DNA from 4 places in the Sphingobacterium sp. R2 genome. Region 1 is predicted to be linked to each of the others. Evidence: riboswitches for the same ligand, from Rfam matches in the RefSeq annotation. Region 1 holds a riboswitch; each other region holds the start of a gene.
What was found. A riboswitch is a leader RNA that binds a small molecule or an ion and turns the genes downstream of it on or off. The one in region 1 is predicted to bind S-adenosylmethionine.
Positions count from the first base shown of each region.

Region 2: it holds a riboswitch for S-adenosylmethionine, as region 1 does, so the genes downstream of both, metE (5-methyltetrahydropteroyltriglutamate--homocysteine S-methyltransferase) here and VXM68_RS18920 (O-acetylhomoserine aminocarboxypropyltransferase/cysteine synthase family protein) in region 1, are expected to answer to the same signal.
Region 3: it holds a riboswitch for S-adenosylmethionine, as region 1 does, so the genes downstream of both, VXM68_RS21820 (5-oxoprolinase) here and VXM68_RS18920 (O-acetylhomoserine aminocarboxypropyltransferase/cysteine synthase family protein) in region 1, are expected to answer to the same signal.
Region 4: it holds a riboswitch for S-adenosylmethionine, as region 1 does, so the genes downstream of both, metF (methylenetetrahydrofolate reductase [NAD(P)H]) here and VXM68_RS18920 (O-acetylhomoserine aminocarboxypropyltransferase/cysteine synthase family protein) in region 1, are expected to answer to the same signal.

Region 1 covers NZ_CP142884.1:4,508,820-4,514,319, reverse strand. The annotation lists gene VXM68_RS18930 (homoserine dehydrogenase) at 1-347, opposite strand, end outside; gene metX (homoserine O-acetyltransferase) at 386-1,429, opposite strand; gene VXM68_RS18920 (O-acetylhomoserine aminocarboxypropyltransferase/cysteine synthase family protein) at 1,462-2,772, opposite strand; SAM riboswitch class I at 3,035-3,147, opposite strand; gene VXM68_RS18915 (FUSC family membrane protein) at 3,328-5,355, opposite strand.
Region 2 covers NZ_CP142884.1:1,825,884-1,831,383, forward strand. The annotation lists gene VXM68_RS07555 (helix-turn-helix domain-containing protein) at 1-415, opposite strand, end outside; gene VXM68_RS07560 (hypothetical protein) at 843-1,373, shown strand; gene metE (5-methyltetrahydropteroyltriglutamate--homocysteine S-methyltransferase) at 1,467-3,779, opposite strand; SAM riboswitch class I at 3,857-3,959, opposite strand; gene VXM68_RS07570 (response regulator transcription factor) at 4,146-4,835, opposite strand; gene VXM68_RS07575 (sensor histidine kinase KdpD) at 4,938-5,500, opposite strand, start outside.
Region 3 covers NZ_CP142884.1:5,216,354-5,221,853, reverse strand. The annotation lists gene VXM68_RS21840 (hypothetical protein) at 17-445, opposite strand; gene VXM68_RS21835 (hypothetical protein) at 463-795, opposite strand; gene VXM68_RS21830 (AraC family transcriptional regulator) at 932-1,810, opposite strand; gene VXM68_RS21825 (hypothetical protein) at 1,986-2,291, shown strand; gene VXM68_RS21820 (5-oxoprolinase) at 2,324-2,587, opposite strand; SAM-I-IV-variant riboswitch at 2,654-2,747, opposite strand; gene VXM68_RS21815 (DUF3050 domain-containing protein) at 2,957-3,727, shown strand; gene VXM68_RS21810 (3-hydroxyacyl-CoA dehydrogenase) at 3,877-4,773, opposite strand; gene VXM68_RS21805 (oleate hydratase) at 4,853-5,500, opposite strand, start outside.
Region 4 covers NZ_CP142884.1:839,946-845,445, forward strand. The annotation lists gene VXM68_RS03465 (DUF2723 domain-containing protein) at 1-782, opposite strand, end outside; gene metF (methylenetetrahydrofolate reductase [NAD(P)H]) at 1,022-1,978, opposite strand; SAM riboswitch class I at 2,051-2,153, opposite strand; gene VXM68_RS03475 (hypothetical protein) at 2,371-3,222, opposite strand; gene rimM (ribosome maturation factor RimM) at 3,328-3,852, opposite strand; gene VXM68_RS03485 (30S ribosomal protein S16) at 3,972-4,493, opposite strand; gene VXM68_RS03490 (UvrD-helicase domain-containing protein) at 4,857-5,500, shown strand, end outside.

The sequences.
Region 1 (5,500 bases):
CTTGTACCATATTCATGCTGGATATCAACTAGCTCTTCCAAATGGCTCGCAATCATTTTTTTATTGGCAGAAACCACATTTTTTCCCGATTTCAGTGCGCGCACAGTTAGTTGGTATGCTGCTTCGGCATCATCAATCAGTTCGACAACAGTGTTAATCTCTGGATCACCTAAAATTGCCTCCGCATCAGTAGAAAACAACTCCGCTGGTAGGGAGCGTTTTTTATCACCGTTTTTAATGACAAATTTCTTGATCTCCAGATTAAGATTTTTGGTTTTGATAATATCATAAAGACCTTGGCCTACAACACCAAATCCAAACATCCCTATTGTTAATTTATTGCTCATATCTCTTCTTATATTCTCTTATTATTTTGTTCAATCTCTTATACTAATTCAGCAGCATACACTTTGTGCTCGCTCAGAAAGAGGCTAATAGTTTCTGTTAGTTTTGCTGTTTCGATCAAAAAGCCGTCATGACCATAGGTTGATTCAATCTCTTCGTAACGAGCATTGGGAATATGCTGTGCTATGAATTGTTGCTCTTGTGGAGGAAACAATAAATCTGTATTGACACTCAATACCAATGTTGGACAGCTAATGTTTGATAGTGCAGATTCAATAGACAATCTGCCGCGCCCCAAATTGTGGCTATCCATTGCTTTCGTCAGGAAATAATAGCTGTAAGCATTGTAGCGGCTTACTAATTTTTCCCCCTGATAATTTTGATAAGATGACGCTTTGTAGTCGCCGAGCTTATTCTGATCATTTTCGCTCTGTGTATTACTATAGGTTGTATAATTACGGTACGATAGCAATGCCATTGAACGTGCCACCTTTAGTCCCTTAGCTCCGCCATCAGGATGGTTTGCATAAAAGGTACGGTCGGTTGTAATGGCAAGGCGTTGGCTCTCATTGAATGCAATACCCCATGGTGAATGAACAGCATTTGTGCCAACGACGATTAAATGATCGATTGAGATCGTGTTGGAAGCTGCCCATTCCAATGCCTGCTGCCCCCCTAATGAGCTCCCGATAAGAACGTTGATACGCTTGATGTCCAGATGGTCAGCAAGAAACTGGTGTGCACTGGCCAAATCTTTTACCGTAAACTCCGGAAATGATAGGTAATAGGGCTGCCCAGTGGTCGGGTTAATAGACAATGGGTTGCTACTATTATAGGCCGACCCAATAACGTTGGCGCAGATGATAAAATAGTCGTTCGGATCAAATAAATCATCGGTTCCAAAAAGACCCGGCCACCAATCCAGGACGTTTGCATTGGCCGTTAGTGCATGACATACCCAGATCACATTGCTGCGATCTGGATTAAGTTGGCCAAACGTCTCATAACTGATTTGTAAATCAGTAAGCTCTCGTCCATTTTCAAATACAAAAGGCTCTGGGTGCAGATAAATATGCTTACTCATTTTACGTTTAAATTTTATAGCCGAAAGTCTAATTAGTTGATTTTATCAAAAGCTTGTTGTAAATCTGCTTTGATGTCATCAATATGTTCTATTCCGACTGACAGACGCAACAGTCCTTTAAACACACCCGCATTCGCTTGGTCGTCCTCACTCAATTGTTGGTGGGTCGTTGCAGCTGGATGAATAATCAGCGATTTAGTATCGCCTACGTTAGCTAAATGACTGATTAATTCTAAGCTGTCGATAAAGTCGTTGGCTTTCTGGGCTGCGTCGCCTTTTAGCTGGAAAGAAAGCACTGCGCCGTATCCATTTTTAAGATATTTTTGTGCATTTGAGAAACTCGGCGAGCTTTTTAATCCCGGATAATTTACCTTTTCTACCTGAGGATGGGCCTCAAGCCATCTAGCGATTTCCAACGCGTTGTCGACATGCCGTTGTACACGTAAAGACAATGTTTCAAGGCCTTGTAACAACAAGAATGAATTGAAAGGAGAGAGTGCTGGTCCAAAATCTCTTAATCCCTCTACACGCGCGCGGATTGCAAATTGTATATTACCAAATGAGCCATTTTCACCAAAAACATCTGAGAAGACCAATCCATGATAGCCATCGGACGGTTCGGAAAATTGGGGATACTTCCCATTTCCCCAGTTATAGTTACCTCCATCAACGATGACGCCACCAATGCTGGTTCCATGACCACCAATCCATTTCGTTGCCGATTCAACGACCACATTTGCGCCGTGCTCTAATGGTTTAAATAAATAACCCCCAGCTCCAAATGTATTGTCAACAATTAATGGCAAATCGTATTTTTTGGCTACAGCAGCGATTTTTTCAAAATCAGGAATATTGAAACTTGGGTTTCCGATTGTTTCAACATAGATAGCCTTAGTTTTATCGTCAATGAGCGCTTCTATTTTATCAGCTTCACCATCGGTCGCAAAACGCGCTTCAATACCTAGCCGTTTGAAGGAAACTTTGAATTGATTGAATGTGCCTCCATATAAGTTGGACCCTGCAACAAAATTGTCGCCGCTTTCAAGAATATTATTTAATGCAATAAACTGCGCTGCCTGACCAGATGCAACTGCGACTGCTGCAACACCACCTTCTAAAGCTGCAATCCGCTGTTCAAATACATCCGTAGTTGGATTCATAATCCGGGTATAAATGTTTCCAAACTGTTTTAACGCGAATAGATTGGCTCCATGTTCTGCATTTTCAAATACAAAAGATGTTGTTTGATATATAGGAACTGCTCTGGATCCTGTGGTAGGATCAGCGATCTGGCCAGCATGAACCTGTAGTGTTTCGAATTTTAAATTTTTGTTAGAAGACATAATATATTAGATTTTAAGGTTTCAAAAAAAGAATTTGTAAAGGTAAAAGAGAAGCATACACACCTACTTGGAAGGTCTGTCAATCGTTATCCAAGAAAAAGGAAATGATGTTTAACAAGCAGTGAAGTGTGTATGCATACGCATTCGCATCGATACTTTTTTACGATGTAGTACACTTTTGCTGTTCGCAAGGTTCAGTTGTATTGAACCTGAACCTGAATTTGTAATGGATTTCAGTAAGTTAATAAGCATTGTCTTATATCATTTATATGCTCCAAAACGGTATTGTTTTGGACAGGAATTGGCACCTTTTCAAGCAAATTGAAGGTTGCCAGTGGGTCATTGAGCCAGTCTCTCGCCACTTCTTTATAAATCAAGACCTACTGATTAAGGAAGGTGTTGATTAGAAATCTTCTTTCGAAGACGATACAAATATAAACTTCTTTTTTATCAATGCAAAAGAAATACGTTTTTTTTAGTTAAAAGGGAGCTACCTCCGCAGCTGGAATTACATATTTGTTATCCAATATCAATACATAAATACAGCGGTTTACCTTATGTTTTTTTTAAGGTGATATTTTCTGCAAGCTGATCTAAATCGGTTAAAAGGGGTTTTAAAGCATCAATTCTACTGTAGATATTGTGTTTTATGTCGTGATTAGATTCTCTACCTAACGATAGGGAGAGACCAGCCAAATGCGAATTGATGCGATAGGAGAGTGCTTGAAAATGATGGATATGAGACCAGTCTACCCACTTGTGTTCAGGTTCCTTCTTCATTTGATTGATCGCATCGGAAAATAGAGCCATGGCAGTCTGTGCCTTTTTTCGAGCGAGCCGAATGTCGAACGAACTTTGCAGATCGTCGGAAAGGCGTCTGTTGATAATTTGAAAATAATGATGGTTATACAATGCGACCTCTTTTGCTAAGTGGATTATGCTCGAGCTTTGGCGTACTGGTATCAAAAAATAGCCCGCTATTGCCAGCAGCGCACCAACTAAAGTAAAAATTATTCTACTGCCTAAAATGATATTAATATTTCCTTCAAATAAGTTTAATGCAATGACTATGCCCAGCGTAATAAAGATCACACTGACCATATAATTTGATCGGTTGAATAAGAAGAATCCAAATAACCCAGTAGCGGCAATGAGAAGAAGAGCAGGCAGAAAGTCAATGCAGACCAAACAGAGTATACCGACGGCAATTCCCGAAAATGTACCTAGTATGCGTTCTATATTACGTGTTTTAGTCATTGAAAATGCAGGTCTCGCAACGATGGCAATAGTGAGTAAGATCCAATAGGTATATTTAAAATCCAAAAAAGATATACCTATCAATGCACCTGTTCCGAAGAGAACCGCCATACGGAGTGCAAAACGGAAAAGTGGATTATGGAGATGGAGTCTGCTCTTGATATCATTTAAACTACGCAATGGACGGTTGATAAATTGCTGATACTCATTAGTGTCAATTTTGTTTTTGATTTCTTGATTCTGATAAAAAGCAACTTGAATCCGTTTGAGAACTTCAATAATAGCTTCAATATTGCGGATGATGGAAGCAAGAATACCATTTGCTTGCGCAGTCTGTTGTTCTTGGATTCCCTTTAGATCCGACAACAGTGCACTGATTTTACTGTGGTTGTCGTAAAGCTGCTCTGCATAGCGAAACCTTTTATTAGGCTGCGAAAAACTATCGATTTCCAAGGCCAGTAATTTTATACTACGACGAATTAGCGGAAGGCTGCCGGTATCCAGCAAATTTTTTCGAATGGCATCATAATCATGATCCAGTGCAATAATTAATTCGTGTAAATCAATTAATCCATACACTTGACTAAGCCAATAGTTGCTTTTGTGCCAGCGTTGGCTAATGATTTTTTCTTCCCTAAATAAGAGCGATCTGATTTGCTCTTGTTGTTCACTGATCTGGCCATAAATTTTTCCTACGCGGCTGTAAGTCAAGTCCAGCGGAATATCCGGATCGTAAGATTCTGAACGTATCAATAGAAATTGAGATAAACCGTGAAACCCATTGGCCATGGCGTGTTTCAAAGAACGATAGGGTTGTATGTAAGCCTGCAATAGGCTAAAGAAATAATAGATGCTGGCGCCTACGGTAATTTCTAAGCTCACTGAAAGCGGATGCTGAGGGGCCATACCGATGACAAAGCTCATCAGAATCAATGTCATGTTCCCAATTGCGGCATAACGAGGGCCGAAAATTCCATAAAAAGTACAGATAAAGCCTGCCGAACTCAATAAAATAACCAGCGGCCAATGATAAGGAAAAAGATAAGCTGTAAAAAGCGAAGCAATAAAGAAAGTGGGAATACAAACAAGGGCGGAAGAAAATTTATCTTTCCGATTACCTGGAGGATCAGTTAATGTAGTCAATAATGATCCCACCCCAATACCGATGGCTGCGTTTGCCGGTGCGCCCAACAGATAGATCGCCAAACTCGGCAAAATGCTGATAGATACATTGCGAAAAGCATCGCCAGTATGTTCACCCTGGATGAACCGGATAATATGGATATAAAAAAGGTAGAATCTTTTCTTTAACGATTCAATGCTCATCAATCAGTTTACTAATTTTCGCTGCAAAAATACAAATATTATGCTTAATATTTTGTATATACAATTTATTTGTTTTGAATATTATGTATTTTGTAGATTTTTATTTTGATTCAATTCATGTTAATCAAATTTCGCCTTGAACCCT
Region 2 (5,500 bases), 2.7 Mb from region 1:
TGAAACTTCCGAGAAAAAATAGTCCAACAGCATGTGTTGTAATTATTCTTTTTAGGTGCTTACTGTATAAGGCGTCTCTGTTTTGTTTCGTATAGCCCATAATTGCAGGCACCAATAACCCCAATAATGGATTGACCAGAAAGGTAAGCGATGCTAAATATAAGGCTTTAATACTTCCTGTTTGATTGTTGTCGATACTGATTTGATTTACATTTGGCATAATGAGTTGTTCTAATGGTATTTCCAAAATTTGACTGATCTGTTTGAGACTAAATCCACTGATTTCTTCCGTGCCTTTTTCTATGCTTTGCACAGTTCTTAGCGATACACCTGCTCGATCAGCGAGTTCCTGCTGCGTTAGTCCCTTACGTTTTCTTGATAGTTTGATGAATTGATTAGCTGGCTGACTTTCCATGGTTCAAAGATGGGGAAATTGTCAGTGAATTTTAGTGAAATTGATGCGACAATAATATGCCAATATCGTTCTGAACAATATAACATGTTAATAATCAAAAGTTTTTGTAATTTGGTAAATATTTTGAATCTTTGCAATTCAACAGAATAATTAATAAAAACGGAAGAATATGTTTGCAATATTAAAAAATCCCGCTTCGTCCACAGAGAAGATTCTCGGGAATATTCTTCGGAATACGGCCCTTTCCTAATCTTCTTTCTTAATACGTTAAGTAACCTAGGTTGCTATTGGCTAAAACTTGGCCCTCTAAATGGTAGTCCACTTGTCCAATATGCTTAGCTTAAAGCTTAATTAAGGAGTTTTAAAATCCAGTACTTTCAAAGTTATTGTGAAAGCTGGATGTGAATGTTATGTTTTAGAAAATTTTATGAATTCAGTCAATAAATATGTCCTTCAGGCACTGGATAACTATCCGATATATTTGGAGGAGACAATAGAGTCCTTATCTTATGCGCTATCCTATGATGAGTCCAATACAATGGCGCTTTGTTTGATGGGAAGAGTTCATGCCGAACAGTTGTTTGATTATGAGCAGGCAAAAAGGTATTTCCAGGAAGCCTTGGCGCATAATGTGCGGGCAGTGGAAGTTTATCCTTATTTCATTCAGACATTGATTGATATGGGAGAATATGAAGCTGCAAAAAAAACGATTAAATTCGCTTTGACACTTCCGGGGATGCCTCTGGCAGGGATCTGGCTAAAGAAAGCACTTCTATTTGAAAAATTAAGAAAATACAAAAAGGCGTTGAAGGCGTTAAAAATCGCGAAACTTGAAAATGTTGATCTTGATTTTTCGTCAAGCCTGAAGTCGATTGAGGAGCGGATTAGAGGAAAGCAGGAAATTAGTAAAGGTAGTGGGAAGATTAGGAAGAAAGAAAGTAATCCTGATCATAAGTAGGCCCTTGATCTGGCTACAATTTTTAGATTAATATGCGAAAAAAAAAGCCCTAGGTGAGATTTCACCTAGGGCTTAATCAATAGCGTTTAGGAATTATTCTGCTCTTAAGATTTTGGCAGCTTCCACCATAGATTCTAAAGCTGCTTTGGTTTCTGGCCAAGCACGGGTCTTCAATCCGCAGTCAGGATTAACCCAAAGTTGTTCTGCCGGAACTACTGCTTTTGCTTTACGCAATAGATCTACCATCTCGTCTTTGCTGGGCACACGTGGAGAGTGAATATCATAAACACCCGGACCAATATCATTTGGATATTTAAAGTCGCCAGCGAAAGCATTCAATAATTTCATTTGAGAACGTGAAGTCTCGATCGTGATAACATCAGCATCCATTGCAGCGATATCTTCGATTACATTATTGAATTCTGAATAACACATGTGTGTGTGAATTTGTGTATCGTTTTCTACATTTGAAGAAGAAACACGGAAAGCACGTACTGCCCAGTTTAAGTAATCTTTCTGATCAGCCTTACGTAAAGGTAATCCTTCACGGATAGCTGGTTCATCAATTTGAATAATTTTGATACCTGCTTTTTCCAAAGCTTGTACTTCATCCAGGATAGCCAAAGCAATTTGGTAAGTTGTTGTTGAACGCGGTTGATCGTTACGTACGAAAGACCATTGTAAGATGGTAACCGGACCAGTCAACATACCTTTCACCGGACGGTTTGTCAACGATTGTGCGTAAGATGACCAACGTACAGTCATGTCCTTTGGACGGTAAACGTCACCATAGATAATCGGAGGTTTAACACAACGAGAACCGTAAGACTGAACCCAACCGTTTTGTGTGAAAGCGTAGCCAGCTAGTTGTTCACCGAAGTATTCAACCATGTCATTACGCTCAAATTCGCCGTGTACTAATACGTCGATATCCAATTGCTCTTGAAGACGGATGGTGTTTTCCGTTTCTTCTGCGATTGCTTTATCGTATTCCTCTTGAGTAATAGCACCTTTTTTCAAATCTGCTCTCCATTTACGAACATCTTTTGTTTGTGGAAAAGAACCTATCGTTGTGGTAGGGAATGCCGGCAAGTTAAATTTCGCTTGTTGCGCTGCTTTACGGTCTGCAAATGATGAAGTACGTTTTGCATCGTCATCAGTGATATTGCTTGTACGTGTCTTAACTTCAGGTTTGTGAATTAATGGAGAAGTGCGGCGGCTCTCAGCAGCAGCTTTGTTCGCTTCAAAACGTTTCGCTGTTTCCGCATCAACTTCGCCTTCTGCCAGTACAGCTAAGTCTTTCACTTCAGCTAATTTTTGTTTGGCAAAAGCTAACCAATTCTTTACTTCAGCAGGTAATGATTGTTCATTATGCTCATTATCTAGGTCAAAAGGAACATGCAACAATGATGAAGAAGGAGCCACCCAAACGCGGTCTTTTCCTAATGCATCAACAGCCTGTTTGATTTTAACCAATGATTTTTCGTAATCATTTTTCCAGATGTTACGACCTTCAACAATACCTAAAGATAATGTTAATGAAGCTGGAACTTTAGCTAGTACCGTATCCAATTGGTTTTCACCACGTACCAGATCCAAATGTAAAGCATGGACAGGTAAGTTAACTGCGATATCTTCGTTGTCTTTTAAAGCTTCGAAGTAAGTCGTTGCGATTAATTTGATATTTTTTGCTGCTGCAGCTAATTTTTCGAAAGTAGGTTGATATAAAGCTTTTACTTTAGCATCTAAATCCAAAGCTAAGAAAGGCTCGTCAATCTGGACATATTGTGCACCAGCATCAGCTAGTTTAGCCAATATTTCCTCGTATACAGGAACAAGTTTATCCAATAAATCGATACGGTCGAAGCCAGTTTCTTTTTCTTTACCGATCAATAGGTAAGTGATCGGACCGAGTAAAACTGGTTTAGTATCAATGCCCAAGGATTTTGCTTCGTTGTATTCGTTTAAGAATTTTTCAGAAGTCAATTTAAATTCTTGATCTTTTGTAAATTCTGGTACCATGTAATGGTAGTTGGTATCTAACCACTTGGTCATTTCCATTGCAGTCACGTCGATTCCTTCCTGTTGGAAACCACGAGCCATAGCGAAATATAGATCTAAACTGTAATTGTTGTCTACTTTATTCAATAAAGAATGGTAACGGGCAGGAATTGCACCAACCGTAAGGGTTAAATCCAATACTTGATCGTAAAAGGAGAAATCATTGGAAGGGATCAAATCTATTCCAGCATCTTTTTGTGTTTTCCAATTGCCTTCACGTATTTTTTTTGCGGTATCCAATAATTCCTCAACAGAAGATTTTTTAGCCCAATAGGCCTCATTGGCTTTTTTCAATTCGCGGAACGCGCCCACACGAGGGTAACCTAAATTGTTAGTCAATAACATAATGAATGTTTTTAATATTTTTTTTCAACTATATTTCTTGCTAGAGAGAGAAGGACACACTAGAATTTGGTGACTTCGGCTTATCATTCCCATATACAATGGGTAGAATTTAGCACCTTGTCAAGGGACAGGTTGCTAAGGCTTCATCGGGTCTATTCCCTCTGCCTTTCTCTATAAGCGATGCTAAGGTAACGTAATTATTTTAAAAATGCAAATTTTTTAGAAAAGTGTATTTATTTTTTATATTCTACTAAGAATAAAATTGTTTTTTTCTCTTCTTTTCATCGAATTATTACTTTATTTCATAATTCTATACACTATAGACAAAAAAAATGGGAATGATCCTATTACTCCTTCCCTCTGTTTTTAGCTTACCAAAAGTTTGTAACCTTTTCCATGTACATTTACAATCTCCACTTTACTATCCTCTTTCAAATATTTTCGAAGTTTACTGAGAAAGACATCCATACTTCTACCCGTAAAATAGTTGTCATCATGCCATATTTTTAATAAAGCCTCCTCTCTTGTCAATACATCATTTTTCTTTAGGCAGAGCAGGCGTAATAGTTCAGCCTCTTTAGTCGATAGTTTTTGCATCTGCCCTTTATAGGAAATCTGCTGGCTTGTATAATCAAAGAAATAATCGCCAATTTCAAATTTGTCTGCAACGATCTCTTCCTCTTTATCACGAACACTGCGTTTAAGCAGAGCATTGATGCGAAGTAACAATTCCTCAACGCGAAACGGCTTGGTGATATAATCATCTCCTCCAAGTTCAAAAGCTTCAGTTTTATCTTCCATCATACCTTTTGCTGTGGCAAAGATTATAGGAACAGTATTGTTCGTTTTTCTGATTTCACGCCCAACCGAGAAGCCGTCTTTTTTAGGCATCATCACATCGAAGATGCAGAGGTCGTAGTTATTTTTCTTGAATTGGGATATTGCTTCATCACCATCTGTACATAGTGTGACGTCAAATTTTCCCTTTAATTCGAGATAGTCTTTTAAAAGATCCCCTAAATTAGGATCGTCTTCTGCTAATAATATCTTTTGCATAATGAATACTTTAAATTTTAACGAATTCCCTTGATGCTGATAAATCAGCTTCCTCTACCTTTAAAATTCTTTTACAGAGGAAATATACAAAAAAGGAACCTTTTATTTTTTTGTAGGCAATATTACCTCAAAGGTCGTGCCCTTATCTTTTTCGCTTTTAACCGTAATTTTTCCATTCAGTCTCCTCAGAATATCTTGTACATAACTTAGACCGAGACCAAATCCTTTTACATTGTGGACATTCCCCGTAGGTATGCGGTAAAACTGGTCAAAAATCTTTTGAAGGTGATCTCGGCTCATACCGATACCATTGTCAGCTATAGTGACCACAATACTATCACCGACGTTTTTTGATTGTATATTCACATGTAGATCACCTTTGTTGTATTTAATTGCATTATCCAATAGGTTATAAAATACGTTTGAGAAATGCAGTTCGTCGCCAACGACGATATCTTTAGTGGCTGCCAGATCAATAGTAAATTTTCCGCCAATATTCTGCATTCTGAGCTGCATACTGTCTGTAACCGCAGAAACAAGATCGTTAATATGAACATCTACCTGATCTAATTTTAAGGTTTCTTTTTCTAGTCGAGCTAAATCAAGTACACGTTCAATGTGATTTCCTAATCTAACATTCTCGTCGTAAATGATATTGGCCAATT
Region 3 (5,500 bases), 710 kb from region 1:
CTTGTTTGTGTACGTGTTAATGAGACCGCAATATAAGGTAAAAGTTTAGTTGTCGATTGATTTTTTGCAGATAATACGCAGTGTTTTTTCCTGCGTTCTTTGGTATTTCTTTGCCTATTCTTTGGTACTTCTTCGCTCCTGCTAGGAGATTGGCTTGGCATTGGTTTGCTCTTTCTCTGCTTATTCCTTGCTGTTTCTTTGCCGTTTCTCTGCTGTTTCTTTGCCGTTTCTCTGCTGTTTCTCTGCTGTTTCTTTGCCGTTTCTCTGCTGTTTGATTGGTGTTTTTTAGCTGTTTCTCTGCTAAAATGGTAACTAAATAGCAACCAGTCGGCAAAGAATAGGCAAACAAGGGGGCTAGTAAGCCCCTAGGATACCTTAAGCGAATACGACCAATCACCCTAGAGAAGGCAAATGCGATCGCAAAAATGCGGTCTATGGGATACAAGGTTGAATAGGTAACACTTATTTTGTTTGCTGCAAATGTATTTCAGGAAAGGAGTAGGTTGAATCCTGTATGGTGGTAAAAAGAGAATAATCGGTGTAATCCGGAACGGCTATCCTTAGAAGATAGCTCCCCTTTTTTAACACCTTGATCTTAAATTCGCCATTGCTATTCCTAACGGTATCCCGACCTAATAAGGCCAAGGGCTCCCTTTCCGTATTGGATACAAAGGTTTCAATTATGAAATAACCAACCGGATTGTACTGGTGGTCAACTAAACGGCCAGTAATACGGTATGCGGGGTTAGTAAGTAGCCCATAAAGTGAACAACAGAATAGTAGTGCTTTTAGCATATTTTTTCAAGTGTGATGCTCGATAACATAAACGTATCCAGCTGATGAATCTTAAAACGGTGACCGTCATCTGATGAATGCAACGACGATCTATGCAAAGATAGCCCCGCTTTGTCAATGGATAGCTATCACAAGTTTATGAAAAACTATCATTTTGCATTTTCTGCTTATAGGCGTAAGGAGATATGCCCGTTAGTTTTTTAAAAAATCTGGAAAGATTATTAGGATCGCTGAAATGAAGTTCAACGGCAATTTGGGCGATAGACTGCTCGTCCAGGAGAAGCCGCTGTTTGATTTCTTGAACTTTTCGGCGTTGGATTAGGTGGATTGGACTGTGGCCCGTATAAGCTTTAATTTGACGATTCAGCTCATTGCGATGTATTTTCAGTAAGTCCGCGTATTGATTGCAGTTCAGGTTGGAGTTGACATGCTCTTCCATGAGCATTTTAAATCGCGTCAGCAAATTATTGTTCGAGCCTTCATTGGCTATATGGTGAAATGCGCGAAATAGCCGATCCAGCCGCAGTAAAATACTGGCAAGGAATGCGCGAATCATATTGGGACTGTCGGATCGAAATGTTCCGATCTCAAAAACAATTTCGGAAAGCAGGATTTTAAATACCTCGAAATCATGAGTTGCTGCGACAATATAGGGCGAAAATGAATAGTTGTAAAAATAGGGTAGTTTATATACAAGTGTCTTATCCTGAAAGAACGATTCCAAAAACTCAGGTTTGAAGATTAAATGGAATCCTTTGACGCTATTTTTATCAAATTCATATTGCTTGATCTGATTGGGAAAAGCGAATAAAATGGTTCCTGGGCATAGATCAATACGTTTTTCATTGGTATATGCCACCCCGCTTCCCTGTTCAAAAAACATGATCTCAAAAAAGTTGATGGTGTGTGGTTCGGCTTCAAAAATCAGGTCGGTATTGTCCTCAAACCGATGGGCATCCATCGCTAAGGGAAAGCCGTATTTACTGTTTTCAAAATCAAAATATCGCATACTCATGTATTCAACTAAATTGCAACCGTTTAAGCGCTCAGGCTGCGGTGATAAAGATAACAGTTTTTATGAAATTGTCGACCCCGACGAAAAAGCGATTATCCTGTCAAATCTTTGTCAATACGTACGGTAAAACTCGGAATATTTGGTCAAGTCGTATTTCTTTTGTATATTGCTGGTTATGAGTTTTAAAGAAAAATTAGAGAACTGGCGCACGTCAATCAATCGCGCCGGTAGTGGTGAGGAATTGTATATTTTGCTTTTGAACTACAAAAAGTTTATCAATAAAAATTGGATGGACGATTTTGGCGATCCGGGCAACTGGAAATCGGAATTAAATCAGGTCATCAGCAAAGTAAGAACGAAAGTGGATGTGGCAGAAATTCAAAATTGCGACGATCTCTCGTCCTACAAAGACGACGCTCGGCAAACAGCCCATTCGCTCAATCATACATTAAGATATCATCACTCATTGACGAAAGAGTAGGCTAGGCCTACTCTTTTTTTGTTTATAGGGCATTACTGTAAAGGAATCAGGACATTCTGTTCCAAGCGTACAGGTACCTGCTTCACCGAGGTGAAACCGTCTTCCTTGGAAATAATATTAGAAAGATCAAGTCCCCTTTTTGAAAACGTACTGATCAAAGCTGTCCTGAAGGTAGCTTTCGATGATCCCCAGCCTTGTCCTAAAATGGTGTCGTTGTTGAGCTGGATCAGTTCATCTGTGGAGTAATAACTGAATTTTTCCAGTAAATGTTGGTAAAGATTTGTTGTAGTAGCCATACAATTTAAAAATTTAAAGGATTAAACCATAAACTGTATCCAGATCTTATTGGGAAAATAATCGTTCTGCGACGTTTATTTTGGTCGAAACCCGTATTAATTTACCACCGCGGTGCCTCCACTCGGTTGGTATTGCATCATGCAATTCTGAATACTCTACAAATATAGTAGATTATTTTTTATAATGAAATTTTTTTTTGTTTTTAAGGTTAAATGGGCGTTAGCTACAGAAATAGGGAGGTCAAAGCGAGGCGGGGTGTTGGCTGTGATTTGGTTATAAAGCGGTTAGCTGGATGGGAAATTTATCATGTTACTGTAATCTCATCGAAAATACTTTAAAAAGCAGAGATAACACAATACTTTTGCGCCATGAATAGAATTGCGGAAATTAACGAATACATTGCTGCTGAACGCGAAGTATTATTGCAACACCCTTTATACCGTAAAGTCAAAACGATCAAAAATTTACGTTCTTTTACCGAAGGGCATGTGTATGCTGTATGGGATTTTATGTCTTTATTAAAAGCTTTACAGATCAAATTAACCTGTACCACACTTCCATGGTTCGCCAGTGAACATCCTTCAACGCGCTATTTGATTAATGAAATTGTATTGGCAGAAGAGTCGGATGAATATATCGATGGACGTCGATTAAGCCATTTTGAGATGTATCTCGACGCCATGTCTGCTATGGGGGCCGATCTCCATTTGATCAATAAATTTATTGCCAATGCCAAAAAATCGGATAATATATTCGATGTTATAGCAATGACAACATTGGATAAGCGAATCAAAGATTTTCTGAATTTTACATTTGAAGTGATTGCCGAGGGCGAGGTGCATAAAATTGCGGCGGTGTTTACCTTTGGACGTGAAGACCTCATCCCCGGAATGTTTACGTCTATTTTAGAAGAAATTAAAGCGAATTTCCCCACAGCCAATTTAGACAGTTTTATTTATTATTTTCAGCGGCATATTGATTTAGATGGTGACGAACACGGTCCATTGGCGATGCAGATGATTACAGATCTTGCGAAGGACGATGAGGTTAAATGGACGGAAATGAAGGAAATTAGTAAAGTTGCGCTGCAAAAAAGAATTCAACTGTGGAATGCAATTGAAGATTCCTTATATGGATAATACGCTAAGCAGATGTTGGAGAAATGCCTTTCAAATCAGCATTTGAAAGGCATTTCTGTATACTGTATAACAAGTCTTATTTATCCGTTATCTTGCAATATCATGCACGAGCTGTTTATTGAAGTCGCGTTCTTTCGAAAGCCAGTCGATTACTTCAAAAAGTCTGGCGATTGATAGGCTGGATTGGGATAGGTATAAAACCCTTCCCCGGTAGCGACGCCTAATTTGTTCTTGTCTATAAAATGTTCTTTGAGATAGGCTACAGTTTTTATCTTTATGGGATCATTGGTTGCCTCGGCACTCATTTTGTTAATATTATAGGCTGTTGTGATGCCAACGATATCGAGTATGCCAAAGGGGCCTGTTGGCGCTCCCGTGGCAACCATCCAAGTCTTGTCGATCGTTTGGGCATCGGCTACTTCGTTGACCAAAAGATCCGTTGCTGCCGAAAGTAATGGGACAAGTAAGGAGTTTACAATATAGCCAGGCTGCTCCTTATGCAGCGGTAGGGCAACCATGCCAATGGATTTTGCAAAGTTTACAACCTGCTCAAATACCGTTTTGTCTGTACCCGGATGGCCCATAATTTCTGCTGTATTGTGCTTCCAGATTTCATTGGCAAAATGTAGCGCCAGGAACTTCTCTGGACGGCCAGTTTCTTGGGCAAACTGACTTGGTAGTAGGGTGGAGGAGTTTGTCGCAAAAATGGTTTTCTCTGGAGCGACTTTCGCTAACTCCTGATAGAAACCAATTTTAATGGCAGGGTTTTCGGGAACAGCTTCGATCAGAAAATCTGCGTTTGCTACTGCCGAAGCAAGGTTTGAATCGTAACTGAGTCTGTCGAAGGTTGAAGCCAGTTGTTCCTGACTGGCATGAAGATCTTTCTCAAATGCCTGCGCCATAAGATCAAATTTAGCTTTTGCTTTTTCAAGTACCTCATCGTTGATGTCATATACGGTAACATCATAGCCATGAAAAGCAGTTTGGAAAGCGATCTGATAACCTAAAACACCGCTTCCTGCAATTGTTATATTTTTAAAGTCCATCTTATTATTATTATTATTATTATTATTATTATTATTATTATTATTTAAAATCATTGCTGTTCTTTTCTGATTTTTATCCTTATCCTTTGATTCCCTTTAACCAATCTTTGAATTTGCTGATCTGCTCTGTGAGAAAGGATTCATGCTCTTCCTCGTCCGCGGAACCAAGTGGCAGGATATGTTCAAAGTAAGTTCCTTTAAATAGTTTACGCAGTAAACCTTCTCCTATAAACGGTTTGTCGTCATTTAACGTTTTGGCTGCTTTTAAGAGATGACGGATGTCGTATTGAAGGGGATTGATATCTGGAACCTGTTTATTTAAGTTTAAAAGTTCATATACGGCAATCCGAGCTGTGCGTACTGAGCTTTCCATGGTAAAAACCACATCGTTATTAGTTTCGACAAACTGACCGACCAAGCCAAGATTTTTGCAGCCCTCAGGGACAACTCTTGGACGGTCACCCTTTGCTCTAGGCATAAACATAGACGTAATGTAAGGCATAAACGCCGTACGTACAATGGTATTTGTGATAACATTCTCCAGTTGATCAATGATGCCTAGATGGTGGCATAACTCGGCTAGAATTTCATCTCCGGTACATTCGGGCATGGGCTTTTTGATGTAATTTCCTTCTTTATCCATAAATAAGGCATATACCCATAAGACAAGAACATCATCCGGTTGTCCAGGGAAATGTGGCTGTCTATTACAGGTGAAACTCATCAA
Region 4 (5,500 bases), 1.7 Mb from region 1:
CCGGAACCAAATCCCATTCCAAGTGAATTTACAAATACAAGGTCAACTTTAGCTGCCAGGCCAACCAACCATTGTATAATACCCCACAAAACAGCCCCCAGGATCAGTACACCTACGACAAAAGCTTTTAAGGTACCCTTTCCACTCACCTGAGTTGCTTTTCTGAAATAGACAACCATCGCTATCGCTGGGATAGCAAGAAGATTCAATAAATGAACGCCAATAGAAAGCCCCATAACAAAACCGATAAATACCAGCCAACGGTCACTACCTTCTTCATCAGCACGAGCTTCCCATTTTAGTATTCCCCAAAACACAACTGCTGTACACAAGGACGACATCGCATAAACTTCGGATTCTACAGCCGAATACCAAAATGAATCGCTAAAACTAAATGCCATTGCACCAACAATTCCTACTCCGAAAATCTGCAAGCTGTTGGATAAGGGTATGCATTTGTCTTCGCGGAGTATCTTCTTGGCAATTGCTGTTATGGTCCAAAATAAAAATGTAACCGTAAGCCCGCTGCAAATTGCCGATCCGATATTCATCCAATAGGCGATTTTACCGGCATTACCCAAAGCCAGGTTAGAAAATATATTTTGAATCAGAAGAAATAAGGGTGCCCCAGGTTGGTGTGCTACTTCCAGCTTGTAAGCACAGGCAATGAATTCACCACAATCCCACCAGCTTACCGTCTTTTCCACGGTAGCAATATATACACATGTGGCAATGAGTCCACAAGCAAAACCCAGTAGAGAATTTATTCTGTTGTACGTCATAAGGTCAATTGGTTTTTTATTAAATCCTTTATAGCACATTAATGTAAAAAGTTATCCTGATTTCAGGATGTTAATTAACACTATTTAACACAAGTACTTGACAATAAATACACTGTCGCTTCCACTCAATTAAAAGAATAAGTCATAAACACGACGACTGGGCTATAAGGTCAATTATAGAATATCTTAAAAATGAAAAAGGGAGCTTATCAGCTCCCTTTACCTGGTATTTTTATGAGTTAAGCTAGTTTTTGTACAATTTTCTTTGTTGGCCCCGGATTACTCATCGTATAGAAATGTAGAACCGGAGCGCCAAACTTGATCAGCTCCTGACATTGTTGTACCAACCACTCTTCTCCGACTTGTCTGACGTCGGCATTTGTTTTACATGCCGAAACAGCATCGCTCAGTTCTTCTGGAATATCCAGATGAAATATTCTTGGTAAGGTCACGAGTTGCTTTTTAGTTGTCAGTGGCTTTAATCCTGGAATAATAGGCACATGGATTCCATTATCTCTACATTTAGTAACAAATTCCTTATATTTTTCGACATTAAAAAACATTTGAGTTACTATAAATTCCGCCCCCATATCGACTTTTTGTTTCAGATATTTAAAGTCAGTATTAAAATTCGGTGATTCAAAGTGTTTTTCGGGGTAACCTGCAACACCGATACAAAAATCAGTTTTTTCTGAAGTGACAATATCCTCATGAAGATACTTTCCTTTATTCATATCAGTAACCTGTTGCAATAAGTCTGTTGCAAAAGCATGTCCACCATCCGTTGGAATAAAATCAGCATCGCCCTTACGTGCATCTCCGCGCAATACCAAGACATTATCTATGCCCAGGAAGTTCAAATCGATCAGTGCATTTTCGGTTTCCTCCTTAGTAAAACCACCACATATCAAATGGGGTACTGCATCAACTTTATATTTATTCATGATTGCTGCACATATCGCCACTGTCCCAGGACGTTTGCGATAGGAAACGCGTTCCAGTAATCCACTTGCATGCTCTTTATAGATATAATCTTCCCGGTGGTAAGTTACGTCGATAAAAGGAGGTTTAAACTCCATCAGTTCATCCATGGTTTTAAAAATACTTTGGATGCCCTGTCCTTTCGCCGGTGGCAATAGCTCAAAAGAAAACAATGTTTTTCCTTTGGCATTCTGGATATGATCGATAATCTTCATTAAAAAAACTGTTTTTTAGTTTGGTTGGCTTATATCGAAACGCACACGTCGAGGAATCGTTGATCTTCATGTAACTTATCTTTCCCACATGGAGTAGGGTAGAATTTAGCACCTTGAACAATACAGGTTGCTAAGGCTTCAACGGGTCTATTCCCTCGGCCTTTCTCTATAAGCATTGCTAATATCGTTTTAAAAAATCAAAAGACAAAAATATTTTTTCGAAAAGGCTTAAAAGGCAGCGAAAAGACCGCAATAAATACGGCTTCAGGTTTATTTCCAGGTAATAACAGGAATTTACGCTCCACCAAAACTTAAAGACCTAAAAAACAGATAAAATTAACGATCGAGGATCATTGACAGCCAACAGATTGACTACGCCACAACAGGATCGGCTAATGATGCGTTGCTAGGGAATTCCGTAGATTTTTGAGATAAAACGTGATTAATAGAAGTCCTGTTACATGGTATTCCTCTTTCGATCCATATTTAAAGCCATCAAATAAATAGCGATAAGCGATCAATGCATTTTGTTCATTGTAAAACAACGCTTTCCACGACTCGGGCACATCTTTCCACGCCTTCAGCACAATACCGTTCTCCGCATAAATAATTGGCGATTCAACACCATCCATTCGATAATCGTGATGTGTACCAGAACTCGATATATGTTGAAAGTAAGCGATAGAATAATCAACAAAATTCAATGCCCTCGCCTTGATCTCTTTTTCACTTTCTGTTCTTACGGGAGCATTCCGCCACAAGTTCACTTGACTGTCAAATTTGCTTGGCGTCTCGCGTATAGGGGTTTTATCTAAAGCAAAATTGAGATAAAGTCTTTCGGTAGTAGGCACACGCTCGGAGTTAAACTGTGAAAAATCACCTCTCAGCTGAATAAAATCTTGTTTTACCTTAACAATATCCAATCCGATGCTACCTTTTTTCTCGTCCGTCAACTCTAATCGGTCGCCGTTGAATCTATACTTCCCGAAGAGTAATATGTCATCGATGGCTAGGACAAATTGGTCTTTATCATGGAGGGAGAGAAAAGATCGGTATAGCATTGGGTCATTACCATAGACATCTGCCTCCACATTTTTGGAAGATTCGCTTTTTAATTTTTTATACTCCTCATTCGAATAACCAAATATCATTTGGTAATTGCCTTCAGGAAACGCCTTTTTCTTGCTAAAGAAAGTACAGGAAGATAACGAAAATGCGAATAGCAGCAGTAATAACGGTTTCAATATCAATGAATAATTATGGCCAACAATAATACACGGACCAAGATAAGAAATTACTGCAATAGTTATAGTATACCGCTATTCATTTGAATTAAGCTCGGGGATAGCTTATTCTTTATAGAGATCCACCAAGCCCTCTGGCAATTCAACTTCAATAATCTCCTCTTCGCCATCGATACCTAAGATCAAATCGTCCGAAAGCGGGAACATCAGCTCCTTGCCATCCATATCTACGGTAGCAACAAATTGTTGTGGAAATTCCTGAACATCTGTTATTCTCCCCAGTTCACCATGGTTTTCATCAATTACTAAAAAGCCGATTAAATCCGTATATCTAAAATCATCTGGATCACGCTCCGGCATTTTATCATTGGAAAGATATAGCTTTTTACGCACAAGTATTTGAGCCTTATCAATATGATCCACATCCTCGAATGTCACATAAGCGGTGCTGTTCTTTTGAAATTTGATGACGTCAACAAAATAAGGAACAAGCTTTTTGTTCACTTCCACGAAGACGACGTCCATATCCAAACTCTCGTATTCTTCGAACTCAAAAAATAGCTGTACTTCCCCTTTAAGCCCTCTTGTTTTGCTGATATAACCGATGTAAAAGCTTTGATCAATAGTCATATTTTCGTATTTGGCAATTAGATGTAAGACATGATAATGGCAAACTATTAGCCTATTGGCTGTTTCAAAAAAAGCCGGCTCAAGGTTGAGTCGGCTTTCTCGAATACTTTATGAAAGAATTAACCTTCAGTTTCTTCTGATGCAGGAGCTTCAGTCTCTTCAGCAGGAGTTTCTTCCGCTACAGGAGCATTTTTAGCAGCTACAGCAGCAGCTTTTTCTTCTTTTTTCTTAGCTTCAGCAGCTAAAGCAGCATTTTTAGCATCAGCTTTAGTTTGTGCTAAACCATCTTTTTTACCAGAGATTCTTGCATCATTAGCTTCAGTCCAAGCTGCAAATTTAGCTTCAGCAGCAGCTTCATCAAAAGCACCTTTTTTCACACCACCTTGCAAGTGTTTTTTGTAAAGAACACCTTTGTAAGAAAGGATAGCGCGAGCTGTGTCAGTCGGTTGAGCACCTTTATTCATCCAATCCAAAGCTTTTTCAAAATCCAAAACAATCGTTGCTGGATTAGTGTTTGGGTTGTAAGAACCAATACGTTCGATGAATTTACCGTCACGTGGAGCGCGAGAATCCGCTACGACTACGTGGTAAAAAGGACGTCCTTTTTTACCGTGTCTTTGCAATCTGATTTTAGTTGCCATTTTTTAATTTATTTTATGTATTCAACATATCCCCCGAGCTTCATACTAGAGGGGATGCAAAGATAGTTATTTTTTTCTAATCATAAACATGATTTTATAAAATTCACTGAAAATGACATCCTTAACATCTTGCCCCCCTTTTAAAACATACATCATTACACGAGCTCTGCCGTCAACACCAACGTAATTTGTACAGCTGTTAGCTTCGTCCAAAGGTAATCAACTCATCATATTACGTCACCATGTATATATCATAAACGATAATTTGGTTAATAAATTAGATTCAAATTACGTCTGTTTTTCTCAATTAAAATAATCTTCGCCATTTTTGCCAATTCACTTTTTACTTTCTACCTTCATTCTATGAAATCCGTTGCGCCATTAAAAATACTCAAAGCTTCTGCCGGTTCGGGGAAAACCTTTAGCTTAACTTTACACTATCTCACCCTCCTCCTATCCAACGAGAATAGCTACAAGGAAATTTTGGCGGTGACATTCACCAATAAGGCAACTGCCGAGATGAAGGAACGTATCCTAACGGTACTCCATGGCCTGGCAACAGGCCACCCTAGTCCTAAAATTGAAGATTTCAGAAAGTTATTACTGGCACAACAGCCAGGTTGGACGTCACACCTTGTGCAGGAGAAAGCTCACCGTGTTTATCGTCGTATCCTACATGATTATAGTCATTTTACGATAAGTACAATTGATGGTTTCTCCCAAAAGGTCATCCGTGCATTTACGTATGAACTCAATCTTGATGCAGCTTACAAGATTGAAATGAACGTCAATAAAGTGAAAAATGAGCTGACAGTCATGCTCAATCAATTACTGGATGAGCGACCCGATCTACTCGATTGGATTATAACTTATGCTGAAAAGAAGATAGCAAAAAATGAAAATTGGAACTACCGTCAGCAATTAATGAGCTTAGCGAGCCTTATTTTTTCTGAAAATTTCCAGGAATTTGATAGTTACATCAACTCGGCAAATCCCAAGGAGGTTTT